Regions from separate parts of the Arthrobacter sp. PAMC25284 genome, predicted to be linked through region 4. Evidence: riboswitches for the same ligand, from Rfam matches in the RefSeq annotation. Region 4 holds a riboswitch; each other region holds the start of a gene.
What was found. A riboswitch is a leader RNA that binds a small molecule or an ion and turns the genes downstream of it on or off. The one in region 4 is predicted to bind cyclic di-AMP.
Positions count from the first base shown of each region.

Region 1: it holds a riboswitch for cyclic di-AMP, as region 4 does, so the genes downstream of both, KY499_RS01315 (NlpC/P60 family protein) here and KY499_RS07520 (NlpC/P60 family protein) in region 4, are expected to answer to the same signal.
Region 2: it holds a riboswitch for cyclic di-AMP, as region 4 does, so the genes downstream of both, KY499_RS09635 (hypothetical protein) here and KY499_RS07520 (NlpC/P60 family protein) in region 4, are expected to answer to the same signal.
Region 3: it holds a riboswitch for cyclic di-AMP, as region 4 does, so the genes downstream of both, KY499_RS08590 (M23 family metallopeptidase) here and KY499_RS07520 (NlpC/P60 family protein) in region 4, are expected to answer to the same signal.

Region 1 covers NZ_CP080382.1:273,823-279,101, reverse strand. The annotation lists gene KY499_RS01325 (DUF1918 domain-containing protein) at 1-84, opposite strand, end outside; gene KY499_RS01320 (serine hydrolase) at 171-1,370, opposite strand; gene KY499_RS01315 (NlpC/P60 family protein) at 1,717-2,382, opposite strand; cyclic di-AMP (ydaO/yuaA leader) riboswitch at 2,387-2,553, opposite strand; gene KY499_RS01310 (hypothetical protein) at 2,777-3,061, shown strand; gene KY499_RS01305 (trans-acting enoyl reductase family protein) at 3,125-4,345, shown strand; gene KY499_RS01300 (low temperature requirement protein A) at 4,399-5,279, opposite strand, start outside.
Region 2 covers NZ_CP080382.1:2,084,565-2,089,843, reverse strand. The annotation lists gene KY499_RS09640 (bifunctional glycosyltransferase family 2/GtrA family protein) at 1-1,344, opposite strand, end outside; gene KY499_RS09635 (hypothetical protein) at 1,468-2,064, opposite strand; cyclic di-AMP (ydaO/yuaA leader) riboswitch at 2,285-2,449, opposite strand; gene KY499_RS09630 (IS3 family transposase) at 2,638-3,681, opposite strand; gene KY499_RS09625 (transposase) at 3,645-4,091, opposite strand; gene KY499_RS09620 (HAMP domain-containing sensor histidine kinase) at 4,243-5,279, opposite strand, start outside.
Region 3 covers NZ_CP080382.1:1,865,223-1,870,501, forward strand. The annotation lists gene KY499_RS08585 (NlpC/P60 family protein) at 1-518, opposite strand, end outside; cyclic di-AMP (ydaO/yuaA leader) riboswitch at 780-939, opposite strand; gene KY499_RS08590 (M23 family metallopeptidase) at 1,089-1,901, opposite strand; cyclic di-AMP (ydaO/yuaA leader) riboswitch at 1,906-2,143, opposite strand; partial or broken gene KY499_RS08595 (metal-dependent transcriptional regulator) at 2,263-2,959, opposite strand; gene serC (phosphoserine transaminase) at 3,270-4,400, shown strand; gene KY499_RS08605 (MFS transporter) at 4,422-5,279, opposite strand, start outside.
Region 4 covers NZ_CP080382.1:1,622,926-1,628,204, forward strand. The annotation lists gene KY499_RS07510 (cation diffusion facilitator family transporter) at 1-6, shown strand, start outside; gene KY499_RS07515 (hypothetical protein) at 297-986, shown strand; gene KY499_RS07520 (NlpC/P60 family protein) at 1,595-2,377, opposite strand; cyclic di-AMP (ydaO/yuaA leader) riboswitch at 2,381-2,592, opposite strand; gene KY499_RS07525 (DUF305 domain-containing protein) at 3,544-3,978, shown strand; gene KY499_RS18545 (DUF305 domain-containing protein) at 3,902-4,153, shown strand; gene KY499_RS07530 (F510_1955 family glycosylhydrolase) at 4,232-5,134, shown strand; gene KY499_RS18750 (multicopper oxidase domain-containing protein) at 5,212-5,279, shown strand, end outside.

The sequences.
Region 1 (5,279 bases), 1.3 Mb from region 4:
GACTTCAAGGATCTGTCCGTGCCTGTCCGCTGACTCGACTGTGGTGCCGCGGATGATGATGCGGTCTCCTGGAGCTGCTTTCATGGTATTCACCTCCCCTCCCCAGCGTACGTAGGTCCGCCAGGAAGCGGAATCGCCCGACTGCATCGCATACGGTTTTCGCTCCGGCCTCAGAACAGTGCATCGGATACCACCGCGGCTACTTCCCTGATGACAGCGGCCCGGGCGTCCATATCGGACAGGCCCCGGCCACGGGTGTAAACCACCAGGACGAAGGCCCTGCCCTCCTGGGCCAGGATGGCCGCGTCATGCAGGTTCGCGGAGAGCAGACCGTATTTGTGGAAGACCGCGACGCCGGGCGGGACCGCGGCGGGGATCAACGTTTCGTAGTTGGTGTTCTGCATGTAGGACAGCAGTTGCGCGGTGTTCTGCGGGTTCAGGAGATCCCCCCGATGCAGCAGGGCGAGGATCCGGGCCATGTCCGCCGGCGTCAGGGCGTTCACGCTGCGGTCATAGTCGATGCCGAGGCCGGCGGCGTAGTCACGCAGGCCCTGCTTTCCGAGGACGCCGAGGATCAAGGCCCACGAGTCGTTGTTGCTCTGCTGGACCATTTGGCGGATCTGTACGCCTGCGGTGGAAGAACCCAGCCGGTCCGTCAGCGCCCCCTGACCGGATTCAACCCGGTGGTACAAGGCGGCCGCGGCGAGGATCTTGCCCGTGCTGGCAGCCACGAACCCGGACGGAACCCCGTACTCATGAACAGCATCGTCGATGGCGTCGTCCGAGACATCGATCAGGGCAATTCCCAGGTCATAGGAAGTGTTGGCCGCGATGATGGCATTGATCCGTTCCTCCAGCTGGGGGCCTATCGGCGTCACCGCGCGTGCGGGTATAACGTCGCCGTCCCGGGGGCTGGGATCCTCAGCGGGCGCCGTCGTGGCCGTGTTCATAGGTCCCGGACCCGCAGGACCGGAAGGGACCACCACGCCGGGTGTGACCTGCGGAAAAACGGCCGGGGCGGGGGCAGTTGCCGTGCGCGGCAGAACGAAGGCTGGCGGGCGCGCGTCGGTGCCGGCGGCGGACATTGCGCCGGAGCCGGACTCTGGCGCCGCACTGGACCTGCCCGCCGGCGCCGGTCCGGCCTGGACCGTTGCGTACACGGTGCTGGCGGTGAGCAGGGTCAGCGCGGTGAGGACGGCGAGCAGCATCCGCGGCCGCAGTGCGGCCGGACGAATTGATGTGCGCTGGGCAGCGGGTTGAACGCCGGCGGACAGGTGCCGGGCGCCCTCCATGTGACTGCCGCGGGCATGGCGCCCGGGCAGATCGTTGGGCTGAACCGCAGGTTGCCGGATGGAGTGCTTTGCAGGCATGATCTCTCCCCCCAAGTATCTGGCCGCGGGGGGCCACTAGGGTCCCTGCATTCTGCATCCGAAGAGAAACGCCTGCAAGAGCCCAACCCTTGGAAATCCTGTAGTCCGCCCCGCCTATTGGCCCGGGCCCAAGGATTCTCGGGCAGAATTTCCCCCGGCGCCGTGTTCTGGAGGGGCATCTTGGGGCGCGTTCCGGCGGATGGGCCTGATCGGTGAGTGCTGGCTTTACATCCATCCGGTGCTGCCGGGAGCGGGAAGTCCCCTGCTCAGGGACGCGTCGGTCCGGACCAGCCTCCGGCCACTCGAGGTCCGGACTTTTGGCAACGGCTCCGTGCTGCTGCGCTGCTTAGGCGCGGACGAACGTCACGCCGCCGGTGGCGGTGAGCCAGGACAGCGGGTGCACAACAGTCTGGTTGGCACCGTTCATGCCACTGCTGATGACCTGGCCGTTCCCGGCGTAAATCCCCACGTGGCCGGACTGGACGACCATGTCACCGGGCTGGGGATCGCCGACGACGGTGCCGTGGTTCAGGAACTGGCGGGGACCGAGATCGCCGACCGGCTTTCCGGCTGCACCAAGAGCCCTTTCCACCAGGACAGTGCAGTCCTGGGTCATTCCCAGCTGGCCATAAGCAGCGGCGAGCATCGTCGCGTTGCGGCCGCCTGCCGGGGCTGCAGCCGGAGCAGCGGCCGGGGCTGCCTGAATTGCTACTGCCGCCTTCGGAGCGGCCGCCCGAACGGGGGCGGCCGGAGCTGCTGCCACAGGCTTGGGCTGTTCAACGACGGGTGCCGCCGTGGAGGCGACGGCGGGGCGTTCGAAGCTGATCTGGACCGTTGAATCAGCACTAACGGGTGCTGCGACCTGGGTCGCAAGATTAAGGGTCGAGGCCGGGGCGGCGGCCTGCTCGGCGGGGGCGCCGGCGGCGTTGGCTGCAATTCCGCTGGCCAGGATCATGCCCGATGCAGCGGCGAGAACGGCGGCTTGGCGCGCGAAAGTATTGATTGAAGACATAGCTGTAACCTCTCCCAATGCCTGCGAGGTGAGCTGTCGGATTCGGATGGGAGGCACCCGGCCGCGTCTGGGCCCGTCATGCGGGCACTGTGCGGCTTCACCCCAAGACCGGCCAGGTGGCGGGTCGGAAGTGGTTTCCCCGTCTCTGCCGGACGTTGGTTCTGGATGTCCCCGCGGCCGCGGCAGAGTTAGGCAATCGGCTGGGGAGCGCCCGAAAAGAAGATAACGGGCTGATAACTACAATACCGACCCGGAGGCCTATTGTCACATTAGGGTAACGAACGGCGTGGCGGTCGTTATCAACTCGATTTGTATCGTAGGCAAACGCCCTGGGACTGCCGGGTCCCTGGCATAGGATGGTGCCATCAGCCCGTCCCGGTACCGGAGGCCCCAAATGCCCAGTCCCTGCGTCGCCATCTGCCAGTTGAGTGCCCAGCCTCGGGAGGACTTCAACGTCAATACCGAGATGCTGATCCTGGAGGACCGGGAAGTTCATGTGGGAACCTGGGATGCCGAGCCCCGCGACGGCGGCTTTGATGCCCATGTCCTCAACGACCGGGCGGACGCGATGGGATTTATGGTGGTCACCGACTGGGAGTATCTGGACGGCAGGGCCTACGCGGTGGTGGAACGACGCCGGGGCAAGGTGCCCACAGGAGCATCGGACGGGCCTGGTTAGTCCCGGCCCAACGGCACGACTCCCACGACTCCCACGACTCCCACCGGAACAGAGCCCCGGCCTATGAACCAGCCCCTCGACCTCATCGTTTTCGGTGCCACGGGCTTTACCGGCCGTCTCGTGGCCGAATACCTTCAGCGCACCTATGGCACCGGCAACACGCTTCGTTGGGCCCTGGCCGGCCGCGATCCGGTGCGGTTGGCGGCGGTACGTGACGCGATCGGCGCAGATCCGGGGCTGCCGCTGCTGAGCGCCAATGCGGCGGACCCGGACACCATGACCGGGCTGGCGGCACGCACGCGCGCCGTGCTCAGCACTGTCGGCCCCTATCAGCGCCACGGCGAGGCACTGGTGGCCGCCTGCGCTGCTGCCGGCACCGACTACGTCGATCTCTGCGGCGAGCCGGTGTGGATGGCGGCCATGATCCCGCGATTGCAGGCTCCGGCGTCGGCGAGCGGCGCGCGGATCGTATTCTCCTGCGGCTTCGATTCGATTCCCTTTGACCTCGGCGTTATGTTTCTGCAAAACCAGGCGATGCACCGTTTCGGCGAGCCGCTGGTGCGCGTGCGTGGCCGCGTGTGCGCGATTCAGGGTGGGCTCTCAGGCGGCACGATCGCCAGCGCGCTGGCCACTGTCGAGCAGCTGCGGCGCGATCCCGCCGCGGCGCGCACCATGGCAGACCCGTTCGCGCTGACGCCGGGTTTTCGCGGCCCGGCGCAGCCTGACAGCGCTGGGGCCGAGTATGACGACGCGGCCGGCGGCTGGACGGCGCCCTTTCTGATGGCGCCGATTAACACCAAAAACGTGCACCGCACCAATGCGCTTCGCGGCCACCCCTGGGGCCGGGACTTCGTCTACGACGAACGCATGCTGACCGGCGGCGGCGAAAGCGGCAAGGCACGCGCCCGCCGGATGGCGCTGACGAACCGGCTGCAGGAGCGGCTGCTCGGCTTTGCCCCGTCACGCAAACTGCTGCAGCGCTTCGTGCTGCCCAGGCCGGGCATGGGGCCGGATGCGCGGGAGCGCGAAAGCGGGAGCTACGAACTGCTGTTCATTGGCGAGACGACCGACGGCACCGAGCTGCGGGCCCGGGTCAGGGGTGATGCAGACCCCGGCTACGGATCAACGTCGAAGATGATCAGCGAGAGCGCACTGTGCCTGCTGCAGGACGTGGACCGCAAGGAAACTGCGGGCGGGGTCTGGACCCCGGGAGCAGCGATGGGGACGGCGCTGCTGCGGCGCCTGCAGGCCAGCGCCGGGCTCGAATTCACGATTGTCGCTTGATGATGGGACGGACAGTGTGAAGGTATCGTCGCTGTCAGATTTCTTGTTGAACCTTAGTGGTTGGCAACTTCGTCCCGGTCGCCTTCGCGGTGGGCCTTGATGCTGTCGGCGATCGCCATGGCGACGAGTACCAGCACGCTGAGGGCCGCCGCGCCGAGTTTCGGCAGCGGCAGGGTCGCCACGGTGAGGATGGCCAGCGTGAGGAACGCCACGGGCCGGGACGCCGGCAGATCCCCGTCAACCCGCCACAGGTACCAGCCCTGGGCGAGGACAAATGTGGCGGGGCCGCCGAAGATCATCAGGTTGGTAAATACATCGGTCTGCTCCAGCGGGTGGGCAATCGCGATCTCGTCGCCAACGGCCGCCAGGATCAGGCCCGCCACCATGCCCATCAGCGCGTAGATGGCCATACGGCTAAGCCGGGCCGGGTCTGAGCTCTTCTTCAGCGTCTCCATCGTGACCCCCTCGGAGCGGCGGAAGTAGCTCCACCACAGCGCAATGGTGCCGATGATCGCCACGCCGGTGGCGACGACTGCGGGCACGTCCAGCTTGGCCCCGACCAGGCTGGAGCCGGAAACGAGGATCGTGTCGCCCAGCGCGATGAGGAGGAAGAGCCTGCATCGCTCGATGAGATGCTCCCCGACAAAGGGAAAGTCCCGGGTGTCCGTCTTCCGCCCCGGAAGCGGATGCGCGGCGACGAATCCGAGCAGGTCGATCAAGGTCGCAACACCCCACAGCGCGAGCCTGAGTTCGCCCTCCGCGATAGCGCCGCCGATCCACAGCACGGCCGTGCCAAGCGTCCAGATCAGCGTCCGCCCGTGGTGATCGTGCATGATCCGCTCCAGCCCGAGCCGGAGCGCCCAGAGGTTCCTCCCGACCTGAATGGTGAGATACACGCCAACGAAGAGCCAGCCGCCTTCGCCGAAGGCATCCC
Region 2 (5,279 bases), 460 kb from region 4:
TGTGGCGGGGAGGCGGCCCCGGCGGACGAAGACCACGTGCCGGAACAGCAGGAATTTGATGGCGGTAGCGGCCAGATTGGCCGCGGTGACGGTGGCGATCTCCACCCAGGGGGCCGGCGCCGCAGGGAACCCATGCAGCACGGCGAGGGCTCCGGAGGTCAGAGCCAGCCCGATGCCGAACACGAGCAAGCCTTCGAAGTGGTGGCGTGCCGCTTCCGAGCGGCCCTCGATGCCGAAAGTGAAGCGCCGGTTGGCAGCGGTATTGGCGACAGCGGTGATGAGCAGGGCCAGGAAGTTGGCCAGTTGCGGGTCCATGAGGCCACGGCAGATGAGAAAAATTCCGAGGTACGCCACCGTGGAGGCGATTCCGATGCTGCCAAAGCGGATCAATTGCCCGAACAGGCTGCCGCCGGGGCTTTGTTCCTGTGGTCGGGAGGCCGCCGGGAGCGGACCTCGGGCGAGGGCGGCACGGAGTTCGTCGACAGGGATACGTCCGGAGACAAGGTCCCGGCTCAGCCTGGCCATACCGCGCAGGTCGGCCACGGCCGTCTGGACGATGTCGACGCTGGAATCGGGATCATCGGTCCAGTCCACCGGAACCTCGTGGACGCGCAGCCCGCATTTTTCGGCCAGGACCAGCAGTTCGGTATCGAAGAACCAGGCGTTGTCCAGCGTGTGCGGGAGCAGTTGGCGGGCGACGTCTGCCCGGATGGCTTTGAAGCCGCACTGGGCGTCGCTGAAGTGCGCCCCCATGAGGGACTGGAGCAGGAAATTGTAGCTGCGGGAAATGAACTCCCGCTTGGGGCCCCGGACTACCCGGGAGTTGCGGGTGAGGCGGGTTCCAATGGCGAGGTCCGAGTGTCCGGAAATGAGGGGGGCCAGCAAGGGGCACAAGGCTGCAAGATCGGTGGAGAGATCCACGTCCATGTAGGCCAGGACGGGAGAGGGTGAGACGAGCCATACCTTGCGCAACGCGTTTCCGCGGCCTTTTTCGGCCAGATGGACTACGGCGACCTCCCGAAGTTCCCGGGCCACGCGTTCAGCGGCCTCGAGGGTGCCGTCCGTGCTGGCGTTATCGGCCACCGTAATCCGGAAAGAGTGGGGGAAGGTGCTCCGCAGGTAAGCGTGCAGCCGGCGCAGGCAGGCCTCCAGGTCCCGCTCTTCGTTGTAGACAGGAATTGTCACGTCGAGGACCGGCACCGTCGTGCGGGTGTCAATGGGGGAGCGGCGGTTGCCGGGGACCGTATCAAAAGCGGTAGCTGTTGCGGCGAATTCCGAAGCCGGCCCGGCGGGCGTCGCTGCGGGCTGGGGCAGTGTTCCTGTGGCCTGGTCCGTGAATGTCATACCCCAACAGTGCTGCCGGGACCTATAACCGTCTTAGGGCCAACCTGTGTGCCCGCTGTGCAAGAAGGGAAGACCCCGAACCGGACGGTTCGGGGCCTTCCGGGCGGGCTTCGTGGTGCCGGCTCAGTACCAGTTGTTGGCGTAGTGGAAGTTCAACGCACCGCACGGGGAACCGTAGCGCTGCTTGATGTAGTTCAGGCCCCAGTTGATTTGGGTCCGGTAATTGGTCAGGTAGTCCGTGCCTGCGCTCGCCATCTTCTCGGCGGGCAGGGACTGGACTATGCCGTAGGCGCCGCTGCTCGGGTTCTTGGCCGTTGTCCTCCAGTCGGATTCCTTGGTCCAAAGCTTCTGCAGGCAGGGCATTTGGCCGGCGTCCCAGCCGTAGCCGCCCAGATTGGCGGCGGCGTAGGCCTGTGCCCCGGCAGGGTCATCGACGGCCACGGCCATGGGTGCCGGGGCGGGGGCGGGTGCCGGTGCTGAAGCGGGTGCTGGTGCTGGGGCTGGAGCGGCTGCCACCTCATCTGCCTCCGTCGGCGGCGTCTCGGACTCCTCAGTCGCGGCCGGGCTGGCGTCTGCGCCGCCGGGGGTGTCCGTTGCCGGAATTTCTTCCGGGCCGGCGTCGACGGGCTCAGTGTCCTGCACTGTCTCGAAGTCCAGCTTCGGCAGCGGATTGGCGCTCAGGGCGGATGCCTGCAGGCTCGTGTCGCTGACGGTTGGCATGCCGCCTGTGCCGGTTGCCTGTCCTGCAGCGCCGACACCAACCAGTACTGCGCAGGCTGCTGCGGCGACGGCCGCGCGTCGGCCGGCCGTTCCTAGTCCAGCTGCCAACCGCGACCGCGCCGAAGCCGGAGTGGCCTGGTCGGTACGGTGCCGCGGGGCCTCGGAAAGGGTTTCTGTCGGGTCGCTTTCGGGGCGCGGTTTTGCCGTGGATCTCGTCATTTTGGCCTCTCAACACCGGCGGAGTTAGCTGTCGGGTTCGGATGAGGTCATCCGGCCGCACGGAAACTCACGTGTCGGCTTCACCCCAGGGCGTGGGTGCGCTGTGCCCGGGAACTTTGGGTTCCCCGCCTCTGCCTGGTCCAGCGGAATCCGGGAAGCGGCAGAGCTTGGCGTCCATCCGGATATGCGGCTCCAGGGGGGCGGCCGCACCCTAAAAACGGTACAGCACACTCGGGATTAAGTCACATTTTGATAACGAAGCGCACGACGGCGGTGCGTCGCCTTGCCCGCCGGCTGGTCCGTCGGCGTCCACTTCGACGGTTCAGTTCACGCTCGACGTCGCGACGGTATCTATCAAGCTGTTTGTGACAGCTGGTTGGTTTCTTTGTAGTTGATGCCGGCGTGGCCGGGGGCGCCGGGCGCTGTCGGTTTGCGGCGGTACCTGTGGGGGTTGCGTGCGTGGCAGGCGTCCAGTGTTGCCTGCCGTTGCCTGCGGGCCTGTTCGACGAGCCCGTGGTGGACGGTGTCCGGCGTGTAGTAGTTCAGGCCGCTGTGGCGGTGGTTGGCGTTGTAGTCCGCCAGGAACGCGGCCATGTGGGCCCGGGCGTGCTGGAGATCCTGGAACCGTGGGGGGAAGTCGAGGTCATATTTGACCGTCTTGAACAGGGATTCCGAGTAGGGGTTGTCGTTGGAAACCCGCGGGCGGGAGTAGGAGAGTTCGATGCCCAGAGACCGGGCGAGGTCCAAGGTCGTGCCGGCGCGCATCGGGCCCCCGTTATCGGCATGCAGCACCGCGGGGCGCTGCCGGTTTCCCGCGACCGCGTCCCTGATGAGAGCGGCCGCCAGGGCCGCTGTTTCTCCGTGTTCGACCCGGTGCCCAACGACCTTGCGGGAGTAGACGTCGATGATTGTGTAGAGCTTGTACGTGTGTTTGCCGGAGCCGTGGAGCATGGTGATGTCCCAGCTCCAGAGCTGGTTCGGGGCCGTCGCGACCAGGACCGGCTTGACCCGTCCCGGGCCCGTGCCGCCGCGTAGTGCGCGGCGGTCCCCGTTCTGCCCGTGCGCGGCGACGATCCGGTGGGCTGCCGCAATCGAGAAGGAGCAGTACCCGGCGTCGAGCATCCGATAATAGGCCTGGGTGACCGAGAGATTCCCGTAGTCCTCGGAGTTGAGCAGCTCCATGAACTCCTCAGCCTCGGCCGTGGTGATCCGGTTCGGGTAAGCCCGGTCACGGCGCGGCACGGTGACCCCTGCCGGGACAGGAGGACTCAGATGCCGGTACCAGGTGGTGCGGTGGAGGCCCAGCAGGGCGCAGGTCTTCACCGCTGACCAGCCCGCCGTGATCAGATTGCCGGCGAAGGTCAGGGCGATGTCTTTCCAGACTTTGGCACCAACCACTCCGGCCGGCCCGGCTCCGGTTCTTCCAGCACCGGATCGGTCGCCGCCGCGCTCTTGGCCATGGCGTCCAAGAGCGCGGAAGCTTTTCCCAGAATGTCCACCGCCGCCTCGGCCCGGGCCAGCTTGGCCTTGAGGATCTCGTTCTCCTTCAACACCCGCTTAAGCTGCTGTTTGTCGCCTGCGTTCAACCGCTGGTCCTCGTTCCCTTGCTTGATGCTGGACCTCAGCTCCCCGGCCTCGCGTTGCTGGACCCAGAGCCGGACGGTGTTATCGCCGATACCCACAGCCCGGCAGAACGCGATCCGGGACCCACGCTCCAGGCACTTCTCGTACTCATCCAGAATCGCGTGCTTTTGCTCGAGAGTGAAGTGGCTCCTCCCGGAGCGACGGACAGGGACAACAAAATCCATGACGGACCTTTCCCCGCCCCCGTGATCAGGCCGAGCCGACAGAGAACCTGTCACACAACAGCCTGACACACAGGGGCGATTCGTCGTGTGGGCAGGGAACCATCGAAACGGCGCCCGGGAGCCATTGCTACAGCCCGTGCTACGGCCAGGCTTAGGGCGCCGCAGGCAGGCGAACGGCGAATTCCGTCCGGCCCGGCCGGGACGTCACGCTGACGGACCCGCCGTGGGCCGCCACGATCGACTGCACAATAGACAATCCCAGCCCGCTGGTCCCTTCGGCGGTCGGCGCTGTCGGGGCAGCGGCGGGAATGGTCACGGGGTTCTTTCGGGAGGCATCCGCACGCGCGAAGCGGGCAAAAACCCGGTCAATGAAGTCGGGTGCGATGCCGCCGCCGTCGTCCGTAACGGTCAACACGGCGCTGCCGTCGGCTGATCTCATCATTCCGGTGGCCACCGTTGTCCCCGGCGGCGTATGTTTCCGGGCGTTTGACAACAGATTGGCCAGCACCTGGTGAAGTTGCGTGGCATCGCCCCGGACCACCACCGGTTCCTTCGGTAACTCAAGCTGCCAGATATGGTCGGGGGCCATCACTTTGGCATCGCTGACCGTTTCGATGATGAGTTGGGTGAGGTCGACGTCGCTGACTTTGACGGGCTGGCCCTCGTCCAATCGGGCCAGCATCAGGAGGTCCTCCACGAGTGTGGTCATGCGTTCGGACTGGCTTTGGACGCGGGCCAGCGATTTCGCGCCGTCCGGCGTGAAATGCTCAGTCATCCGCATCAGCTCCGTGTAGCCGCGGATCGCGGTGAGGGGCGTCCGCAGTTCGTGCGAAGCGTCGGCCACAAACTGGCGTACCTTCATCTCGCTCTCCTGCCTGGCCTCGAGCGCATTGGAGACGTTGTCCAGCATCTTATTCAGGGCGTAGCCCACGCTGCCGACTTCGGTGCCGGGGTGGGCTGCCGACGGCGGAACGCGCACCGCCAGGGCCACTTCGCCGGCGTCGAGCGGGAGCCGCGAAACCTTCGTGGCGACCTCAGAGAGTTGCTCCAGCGGCTTCATAGTCCGGCGGATCATTGCTGTCCCGGCGAGGCCGATGACGACCAGCCCGCCGGTGGACACCACCACCATGGTCCAGACCAGCGAGGCGAGTGTGTTCTGCTTGGCGGCCAGCGGGAGGCCGGTGACAA
Region 3 (5,279 bases), 240 kb from region 4:
GCCGCAAGTGCGTTGGACGCGAGGGCCGTGCAGTCCTGCGACACGCCAATCTGTGCGTAGGCAGCAGCGGCAATGCTTGCGCCGTTGCCGCTGCCGATACCTGCAGGCACGCTGGCGGAGGCGGATCCTGCAGTGGCAGATCCTGCGGTGGCAGTCTGCGCGCCGCCGGTGTTGGAGTTCTGCACCTTGACAACAGGCTTGGCCACAACGGGGGCCGCCGTCGTGGACACGGCCGGCTTTTCATAGGAAATCGCAATGGTTGAAGCAGCCGAGATCGTTGCCGGGGCAACAGAGGACTGGACTTCGAGTGTCGAAGCAGACGTGGATTCACGCTGAACGTTGGTCTCAGCAGCGTTGGCTGCGATACCGCTGGTCAGGACCATGCCGGATGCTGCAGCGATGACTGCGGCCTGGCGGCCCATGCCGCCGGCGTTGTCGCCGACAGCTTTGGCAATGACGGCGAGCGAGTTGGTCTTGGTGACCTCGGCGCGGTGACGTGCGGTTGCACGAGTAGTCATTCAGTTCTCTCTTTCGTGATCCTTGGGCCGCGCGCATTTGGGCGCAGGCTGAGGACGCTCCGGCATCTTGGGGGTACGCCGGATCGCCCCGAATGGGTTAGTTAGCGAAGGGTGTACTGCGAAGACGCGCCAAAAGCGGAAACTGCATTGAGGAAACTGTTCCGGGCGCCGGTAAGGGCAACAGCGGAACTTGGTTTCAGCGGGCTCCGAAGAGCCGCGCCAGCGCGATAGCGCGCAGTTTTGTGGCGTGTAGACACGAAAGTAGCCTCTCCCAATGCCTGCGAGGTGAGCTGTCGGATTCGGATGGGAGTCACCCGGCCGCGCAGCTTCCTGGGAAGCTTTTGCGACTTAACCCCAAGGCCTTCTTTCGAAAGCCAAAATTGGTTCCCCCGCCCCTGCCAGACGATGTCATGCGAACGGACCTTGAGCGGTGGCAGAGCTAGGCAATCCACTCAAGAGCGCCAACTTCGGAGAACTTGGCGCATGCCCGACTTTACAGGAGTGCGGATTCAATGTCACATTCAGATCACGGCGTGTCAGATGAATGCGAGAGCGACCGATCAGCTTGGCCTAGAGCCAGCCGAGCGGATCCACAACATCGCCGTTGACCATGACCTCAAAGTGGAGGTGGCACCCGGTGGAGGCGCCGGTGGTCCCGGTCAAGGCGATCAGCTCGCCTCGGGAAACTTTCTGGCCGACCTGGACCGAGGAGGACGACAGGTGGTTGTACGTCGTCTCGAGGCCGTTGCCGTGATCTACCACAACCCGGTTCCCGCCCCCGAAGGGGTGCCAGGCCGCGAAGGTTACCGTGCCGCTGGCCGCAGCGCGAACGGCTGCTCCGCACTGGATCGTGTAGTCCTGCCCGCGATGGAATTCCCCCGGGCCGCCCGTGATCGGGCTGACGCGGAAGCCAAACGGGGACGTGGCCGTCAGGAGATCCAGGGGCGCGCCAAGGCTACCGGCCGATGCCGCGGCCGTGATGCTGCCGACAGACTGGGCACTCAACAGCTGCTTCAGCTTCGAGTCCGGGTCGCCCTTAGTGGTGACGGCGGTGCGGCTGAAATCGATCTTTGCGGCGGCCTCAGCCGTAACGGCCTGGGATTCCGAAGCGGTAACGGCGGCCCCGGGGCTGGCCACCACGGGACTGGTCACCGGCACGGTCACCGTAAGAATCAGGCCGGTAGCGGCCAGGGCGATGCCGGCCTTCTGCCCAACCCCACTGGCGGCGGCAAACTCTGTTACCTGCCGGAACGGACTGCGCCGGCCCCGGCGCTCATCACGATGGGCATCACGCGGGCGGATGTCCGAAACGGCGACAGCCTGACGCGGAGCCGGGGCGGGGCCAGTCGCACGGCGGCGGCCCCTGGCGGTCTGGATGGTCAAGAAGGGTTCCTCTCTGGATGGCCTGCGGAGTTAGCTGTCGGATTCGGGTCAGAGATCAAAGACCCGGTCCGCCGTGGCACGCTTCCGGCGACCGGGAATCCGTGGATTCCGCGGTTCGGGGAGCTTGCTGCTGGCGGACTTCACCCCAAGGCCGCAAAAAGCAGCCAATAAGTGGGTCCCCCGCCCCTGCCAGAGGGAGATTCTGCGACTGATCCGCTGGCAGGGTTCGGCTTCGGATCAGGTAACGCTTTGGTATCGGTAGTAGCCACCAACTATAGGCGATTAAGCGGTTTGGTAATAAATCCGTGATATCGGCCACAAACTCAGTAGCGGGGCCGGAAGGTTCGGCAAGCGGACAGGATTAGCCGATGGCCACGAAGACATGGGCAGCCACCTCGGGCGGAAGCTCCAACGCTCCGGTGATGCCGGGAACCCGGACGGAAATGTACTCCCCGACGCGTTCCAGCGAAACAAGGGCGCCGGGACGAATCCCCCCCTCATCAAGCTGGAGCAGCAGCTCGGGTTCCACTTGAATCGGTTCGGCAAGGCGGCTGATGGTCACCCGGGAGTCCGACTGGTAACCGGCCATGGCGTCCAGCAGGTTCACGACGCCGTCGGCGCCGTCCTGCTGCGGCAGCCCGCCGAGCTCTACCAGCCCAGGGATCGGATTTCCGTAAGGCGAAACGGTCGGGTGGCTGAGCATCTCGAAGATCCGGCGCTCAACGCGCTCGCTCATCACGTGCTCCCAGCGGCAGGCTTCCTCATGGACATAGGGCCCAGTCGAGTCCGATCACATCCGCGAGCAGCCGTTCGGCGAGGCGGTGCTTGCGCATAACGCTGATGGCGCGTTTGCGGCCGGTTTCGGTCAGTTCAAGGTGACGGTCGCGTGAAACAACAACCAACCCGTCCCGCTCCATCCGGCCGATGGTCTGGGATACAGTCGGGCCCGAATGACGCAGCCGCTCGGCGATGCGGGCGCGGAGAGCCACGATGTTTTCTTCTTCGAGTTCCAAAATGGTCCGAAGATACATCTCCGTCGTATCGATCAGATCCGTCATCCTGCTCAGCTCCTCGAGCGCCGTCTTTGCATCCTACCCACCGTATCGCGGGCAGGCCGCTCCCGGCGGAATCCGCCGTACATCCGCAGCACATCCTAGTCTATTTTGAATTAGTCCGGATAATCATGTTCCCGTGGTTGCCCCGTCCGCCGCACTCCTGGCACCTGTTGGCCTCAATGACCGGACTGTGACGAACCCTTTCCGTGCTGGCTGCGGCGGTCAGGCAGAATATAGGGAGCCTTCGTTGCAGCTACGCCTGCCGAGCCACGTCCCAAGCCACGCTATGCATCAGCCGAAAATTGGAGCCACTGTGAGCGATACCAGCATCACGATTCCCGCGAACCTCCTGCCGAAGGATGGACGGTTCGGCGCCGGACCGTCCAAGGTCCGTCCGGAACAGATGGATGCCCTGGCCGCGGCATCCTCGACGCTCTTGGGCACTTCGCACCGCCAGGCCCCCGTCAAGAACTTGGTTGGTTCTGTCCGGACAGGTCTCAGCGAGTTCTTCCGCGCCCCGGACGGTTACGAAGTCGTCCTCGGCGTCGGCGGTTCCACGGCGTTCTGGGATATTGCCAGCTTCGGTCTGGTGGAGAACAAGGCACAGCACCTGTCCTTCGGCGAATTCGGTTCGAAGTTCGCCGCAGCCACCGACAAGGCTCCGTTCCTGGCGGCTTCGTCGATCATCACGTCCGAGCCCGGCACCCGTCCGTCTGCGCAGGCCGAGGCCGGCGTGGACGTCTATGCATGGCCGCAGAACGAGACGTCCACCGGCGTTGCGGCCCCGGTCCAGCGCGTTTCCGGTGCTGACGCAGGATCGCTCATGCTGGTCGATGCGACGTCGGCGGCCGGTGGCCTCGCCGTTGATGTCGCCGAAACCGATGTGTACTACTTCGCTCCGCAAAAGAACTTCGCGTCCGACGGCGGCTTGTGGCTCGGCCTGTTCTCCCCCGCCGCTCTGGAGCGGGCCGCCCGGATCAAGGCGAGCGACCGCTGGATTCCCGACTTCCTGGACCTCCAGACGGCCATTGACAACTCGCGGCTGAACCAGACCTACAACACGCCGTCGCTGGCCACCCTGGTCACCCTGGATGCCCAGGTGCAGTGGCTCAACGCCAACGGCGGTCTGGACTTCGCCGCGGCCCGGACGGCCGACTCCGCCGGGCGGATCTACCGCTGGGCCGAAGCATCCGGCTACGCGACGCCGTTCGTGGCTGCTGCCGAAGAGCGCTCCAACGTCATTGCGACCATCGACTTCGATGAATCGGTGGATGCCTCGGCCATCGCCAAGGTGCTCCGCGCCAATGGCATCGTGGACACCGAGCCCTACCGCAAACTGGGACGCAACCAGCTCCGTATCGCCACCTTCGTGGCGATCGACCCCAACGATGTGTCGGCGCTGCTGGACTGCATCGACTTCGTCGTGGGTGAGCTCAGGAAGTAGCATCCGCCGGACGCTGAAGCGTCACTGTTCGACGGCGTCGTCCGGGCCTTCTGCCCGGGCGGCGCCGTCGGGATTCTGGCCGGCACCTGTGCTGCGGCCCGATTCGACGCGGAAGCGGCGGCGCCCGCGGGCGCGGGCGTCGAACCGGATGCGCAGTCGCTTGGCCCTGATGATCCACAGCAGACCGATCAGGGCCGCGATCAGGCCTGACGCCGCCGCGACGGTCATGGACCAGCGCGCACCGGACACGTTAGCCACCCAGCCCACGAACGGCGCCCCGATCGGCGTACCACCCATAAAAATGGCCATGTAGAGGGCCATCACCCGGCCGCGCATCACGGGATCCGTCGTCGTTTGGACATACCCGTTGGCGCTGGTCATCATGGTGATCGCAAAGAACCCCACCGGAACCAGCGCCACACCGAACCAGAAGTAATTCGTCGCCAGGGCTGCGATGCCCGAAGCCACGCCGAAGGCTCCTGCGGCGCCAAAAATGAACCGCAGGCGCGGCCTCTTGCGGCCGGCGGACAGCAGCGCACCGGCGAGCGAGCCGATGGCCATAATCGAATTCATCAGCCCGAAAGCTTTTGCGTCGAGACCGAACTCCGAACCGACCATGGCCGCAATGAACAGCACGAAGTTCAGACCCAGGGTTCCCACAATGAAAACCGCGACGAGCACCACAACGATGTCCGGCCGGAACCGCACATAGCGCAGCCCTTCCCGGATCCGGCCCTTGCCGGGCGCCGCCCGGGGCAACTGGCGCAGCGTAGTGGCCGGAATCCGCCACAGACTCAGCAGCAGCGCCACGAAAGTCAGCGTGTTGATCAGGAAAACCCCGCCGGGGCCTACTGCGACTGTCAGGACGCCGGCCACTGC
Region 4 (5,279 bases):
CGGTAGGGCCGGCGCCCTGTTCCGGGATGACGCACCGAGCGGTCAGTCGGCGAGTGCTCGTGATCGTCTGGCGAACGTGGCTCGGGACGTGACGCTCGCGCTGGCAGCGCGGCAGCAACGGAAAAACTGTGAGTCTGGAGGTAGCCCCGAAAGGCGTGACCCGTCGCAGTGTTGCCGCGGTGAATGATCTGCTTTCAAGGCTCGGCGAGACCGCGGGCTGCGTCGGCGGTCTCGGGGGTGAGGGCGTATGCGTTCGACACCTGTGGACGTTTGGTCAGGCAGGACTAGAATGAGCCATGCCCACGACCGGCCGAGTTGTCTCCGTTGCGGTGCTGCTGGCCGTCGAGGCAGGACTGGCGCTGCTGGCGGTGCTGGTCCACTTCGAATTTATGAGGATTTACGGCATTGTCACCGACACCGCGCTCGAGGGACTCACTTGGGGGTTGACGGCCGGCCCCTCCGGACTCGCACTCGGTCTGGTCGCGGTGGTTGCCATTGTCGGCTTGGTGCTCGCGCCGCGACTGTGGATGCGGCTGACGGCCATGGCCATTCTGGTTCTCATGCTGCTCGGCATGCTCGCCGTCACCCCCGCGGCACTGCAGCGGAAGACTGAGGCGCAGTTCGGCTCCACTCCGCAATGCGTGAGCGAGGGCTCGGCAGAGCCCATGGCCACTGCAGATCGTGAGGCCCAGCGGGCGTTCGACTCCATCAGTCACATCGGGCTGTTCAACGGTGGCGGCGTAAATGGTGTCGGCGGCTGTGAACGCCGGCTAGTGCTCTCAGAAGACATCGACGTGTTGCAGCACTATCGTGCAGCGTTGCCAGCGGCGGGCTGGGAAGTGGTCGAGGACGACGGGCGCCACCTGCGGGCCCAGCGTAATGGCCTGGCGTTCGAAGTGATGCCCTGCTCTGGAGGAGGCGGTGTCGTCTGGGCAGGAAGCGACGACGGCCCCGCGAACGAAATACGAATGGGCTGTGCCCAATAGTGAGATGGGACTGCCCCGGTTTTTGTTGACACAGTGTCTCGAAACCCAGGTGCCTCGAAGAATATGCCACGCCAGACAATGCAAAGCCTGGGAATGCAAGGCTTGGGAATGCGACACCGAGCGTTCAAATAAAACCGCCACGGGGCCCTAAAACATATAGGGTTGGGTCACGCATAGCCCGCAGTGCGATCCGGGCGGAGACCCCTGTCAACCGTCGAACAGGAGCGGTTAGCGCGGTCGTAGCTGATTTTGCCCGTCGTGGCATATATCTGATTCGGGGGCCGAAGGTGCCGCTTTGCGACGCCGCGGCCCATCATCGCAGGCGCTCCGCCCAGGCTTCAATCGGCTCGTGCACCGGACGACCATCCGGACCACCCCGGAATGACGAACCGGACCTGCGAAATCGAAGACCCGTTCTCGCCGATGACCTGACGGCTGACGATGTCGGACTGCCCGTACTTCCCTGCAGTACTGGCTGGCTATCGCCGCGTCCGGCGTGGGCTGCGGGCATCCCGGTGCCAGTGACACACCAAGGGCCGGTGAGCCGCCACCCCCAAGGCAGCGGTTTACCGGCCCTCATGTGGCTGGGTGCTGAGGCGGGTGCGTACTCAGGCGCCCGCGCGGACAAACGTGACAGGCCCGGTGGCGGTCAGCCAGGACAGCGGGTGCACAACAGTCTGGTTCTTGCCGTTCATGCCGGAGCTCAGCACCTGGCCGTTGCCGACGTAGATGCCGATGTGGCCGGGTTGGATTACCATGTCGCCGGGCTGCGCGTTGCCGACGACTTTGCCATAGCCCATGAACTGCATCGGCGCCAGGTCCCCCACTGGAATGCCGGCAGCGCCAAGGGCCTTTTCAACCAGGGCGGTGCAGTCCTGGATCATGCCCAACTGGGCGTACGCGGCGGAGACCATCGCAGCGCCGACTCCGCTTGCTGCGGCCGGGGCTGCGGCCGGAGCGGCCGCGGCAGCCGCGACCTGGCCCTTCGACTGGACGGTTACCCGCGGGGCCGCCTGAACTGCAGCGGCCGCCGTGGCCTGCGGAGCGGGCGCTGCGGCTGCCGGCTTTGGCGCTTCAACAACAGGTGCCGGCGTGGTGCTGACCGCGGTGCGGTCAAACGAAATCGCGACGGACGAGTCGGCGTTGAGCGGCGCCTGCACCTGGCCGGTCACTTCGAGGCTCGAAACGGAGGCCGAGTTCCGCTTGACGGGCGTTTCTGCGGCTTGGGCCGCCATGCCGCCGCTCAGCACGAGGCCAGAGGCGGCCACAACGACGGCGGCCTGCCGCCCTGCTCCCCCGGCGTTGTCGGCGAGAGCTTTGGAGAATACAGCGAGGGGGTTGGTGTGGACGGTGACGGCGCGACGGCGCCCGGAAATTTTTCGTGCGGACATGAAGGAACCTCTCCCTGTGCCTGCGGGGTTAGCTGTCGGATTCGGATGGGAGACACCCGGCCGTGACCTGCAGGAGCGCAATGCTGCTCCTACTGCAAGGGCACGGCTTCACCCCAAGGCCGGCGCTAAGGCCAGCCAAACGTGGTTTCCCCGTCTCTGCCAGACGATGTAGCAATCGGACCCCGGGCAGCGGCAGAGTTAGGCAATTTGCTCGGAGGTGCCAGCCTCGATGAACACCGGCACGTATTCGACCGTAGTCGGATTTTCCGCGGATGTCACATTCGGATAACGACGCCGACCCCCTGGACAGAGGCCACGCAAGCCGTTGTGCACGTATACCCCATGGGGGTATAATCATCACGTCGTCCGATCACCCTGCGGGAAAGGTAACGCCCAGCGCCGGAAGGTACGGTTGGAACTGAATGGGCGCGGCCCGCGTTAGATCTCGTGGGGCAACCGGACCGTCCCGCGGGTACGCTTGAGTGAGTCAATTTCGGCTGGAAGGAGGAAACCTGATGTCCGTTGCCCTGATCAGCCGTACTTCGGCGTTCCTTCGCCGAGTCGGCTTGCTGGCCTCCCTGCTTGCCCTAGTCGCCGGAATATTCGGGATGCACATTATTGCCGGTGCCCACCCTATGGCGGCATCCGGGGCTGCCCACACCGCGCAAGCACTTCCCGCGGCCCACGCGCCGGCAGCTGGCCACAGCGGCCACGCCATCGGAACCGGCGCCGGCCTAGTTGCCGGCCCTGCCCCAGCCGAATCGACGTCGCTCCCGGCACCATCCGGGTCTGGACTTTCATGCGTTGGACAGGGAGGGTGCGCCGAGATGGCGGCGATGGAGGCGGCCTGCATGCCGCTGCCCGGAACCGCCGCAATGTCGGCCCCGGTGCCCGGCAGCACCCCCTTCGGTGACGTAGCCCGCGGTAGCCGTCAACCGGACTTTACCGCCTACGTGCATCCGACCAGGACTCCGTCCCCCGGGGACCTTTGCATCAGCCGGACGTAAACGGGCTGCGCCGCGCCGCCTTGCTCCGGCGCGAACATGCTTCGCTATCCCCGGCGCGCACGCGCCGTTTACACGCCCCTTGCCCGGGCGTGATTCGCTGGCCGGTGACCATACCCGCCCGGCTTGTCCCCGCAACGATCCTGAAGGACCCGCATTCCCATGAAGAAATCTATGACTATTTCCGCCACCCTGTTCGCGGCCGCCCTGGCCCTGACCGGTTGCTCGGCCGGGACCGGTGCTGCCGACAGCAGCATGCCGGGCATGAACCACGGCAGCTCCGACATGCCGGCCACCGCAGCCCCGCTGGATACCGTGACTAACAACGCGGCCGACACGATGTTCGTTCAGGGCATGATCCCGCACCACAGCCAGGCCGTGGAGATGAGCGACATCATCCTCCAGAAACAGGACATCGATCCGCAGGTCACGGAGCTCGCCAACAAGATCAAAGCCGCCCAGGCCCCCGGAAATCGGCACCATGACCGGGTGGCTGAAGACGTGGAACGAACCCGAACAGATGGACGCCGGGCACGGTATGACCGGCATGATGAGCCAGAGCGACCTGGACAAGCTCAAGGCCGCACAGGGAACTGACGCGTCCAGGCTGTTCCTGACGCAGATGATCGCGCACCACCAGGGGGCCGTGATGATGGCAAAGACGGAGGAATCCGACGGCCAAAACGCCGACGCGCTCGCCTTGAGCAAGGAGATCATCACGTCCCAGGAAGCTGAAATCCAGGAAATGCAGACACTGCTCGGTTCCCTCTAGCCGGCGCCGCAGCCGCGCCGGCACCAAGCGTGACCGGCGCGGCATCCCACTTTCCTTATCCCCTGTTTGGAGCCCTCCATGCCTTTCTTCCTCCGCCGGCGACCCCATGCTGCGGCCCTCACTGTCGCGGCAGCCGCCTCGATTCTTGTTCTCTCCGCCTGCACTCCGGCAGCCACTGATTCGCGTCCCGGCACCGGATCAGACACCTCTGCAGCAGCAGCCGTGTCCGGGTTGCCGAGCGCTCATGTCCATGGGCTGAGCGTCAACGGCGAAACCGGCCAGGTACTCCTGGCCACCCACGAAGGGTTATTCGACGTCTCTGGCAGCCCTGCGGTCAAAATCGGACCGACCAACGACTACATGGGGTTCACCGCGACCATGGACCCGGACGTCTTCTATGCCTCGGGTCACCCAGGCGCGGGGTCGGACCTGCCCAACCCGTTGGGGCTGATCAAGACCACCGACGGCGGCAGGACCTGGCAGCAGCTCTCTCGGCAGAAGGAATCCGACTTTCACGCCCTCGCCGCCACGAAGTCCGGCATTGTCGCGTTCGACGGGACGATGCGGACCAGCGCGAACGGCAGCACGTGGCAGACTGTCGCCGCGGACTTCACGCCGGCAGTGCTGGCCGGGCACCCGGACAGTGACACCGTTCTGGCCACCACCCGTGACGGTGTCCAGCGCTCCACCGACGGCGGCACCACGTGGGAGTTGAATGCGTCGGGCCCCGTGATCCAGTTCGTTGCCTTCGCCGGCGCCGGCGAGGCCGTGGGCGTCGCACCCGACGGATCCGTGTACCACTCCCCCGATGCGGGCGTGTCCTGGACACAGACGGGGACGGTCACCGGCGAGGTTCAGGCGATCGCGGCGACGTCGGCGTCGGCGTCGGACGGGACGCTTCAGGTGTGGGCGGCCACTTCCTCCGGGCTGGTGAAGTCGACCGACGGCGGGGCGACGTTCCGGCCCTATGGCGCGGAATAGTCCTCCGGCCTTTCCCGCTCCTTTTACTTCCCGTATGGCCAGGCGTGCCAGCTTCGGTCTGCATCGAAGGACCTCATGTGAACAGCTTCACCAATCAGCACCTGGGCCGGCGCCGCTTACTTAGCTTGTCCGTCGCCGGTACGGC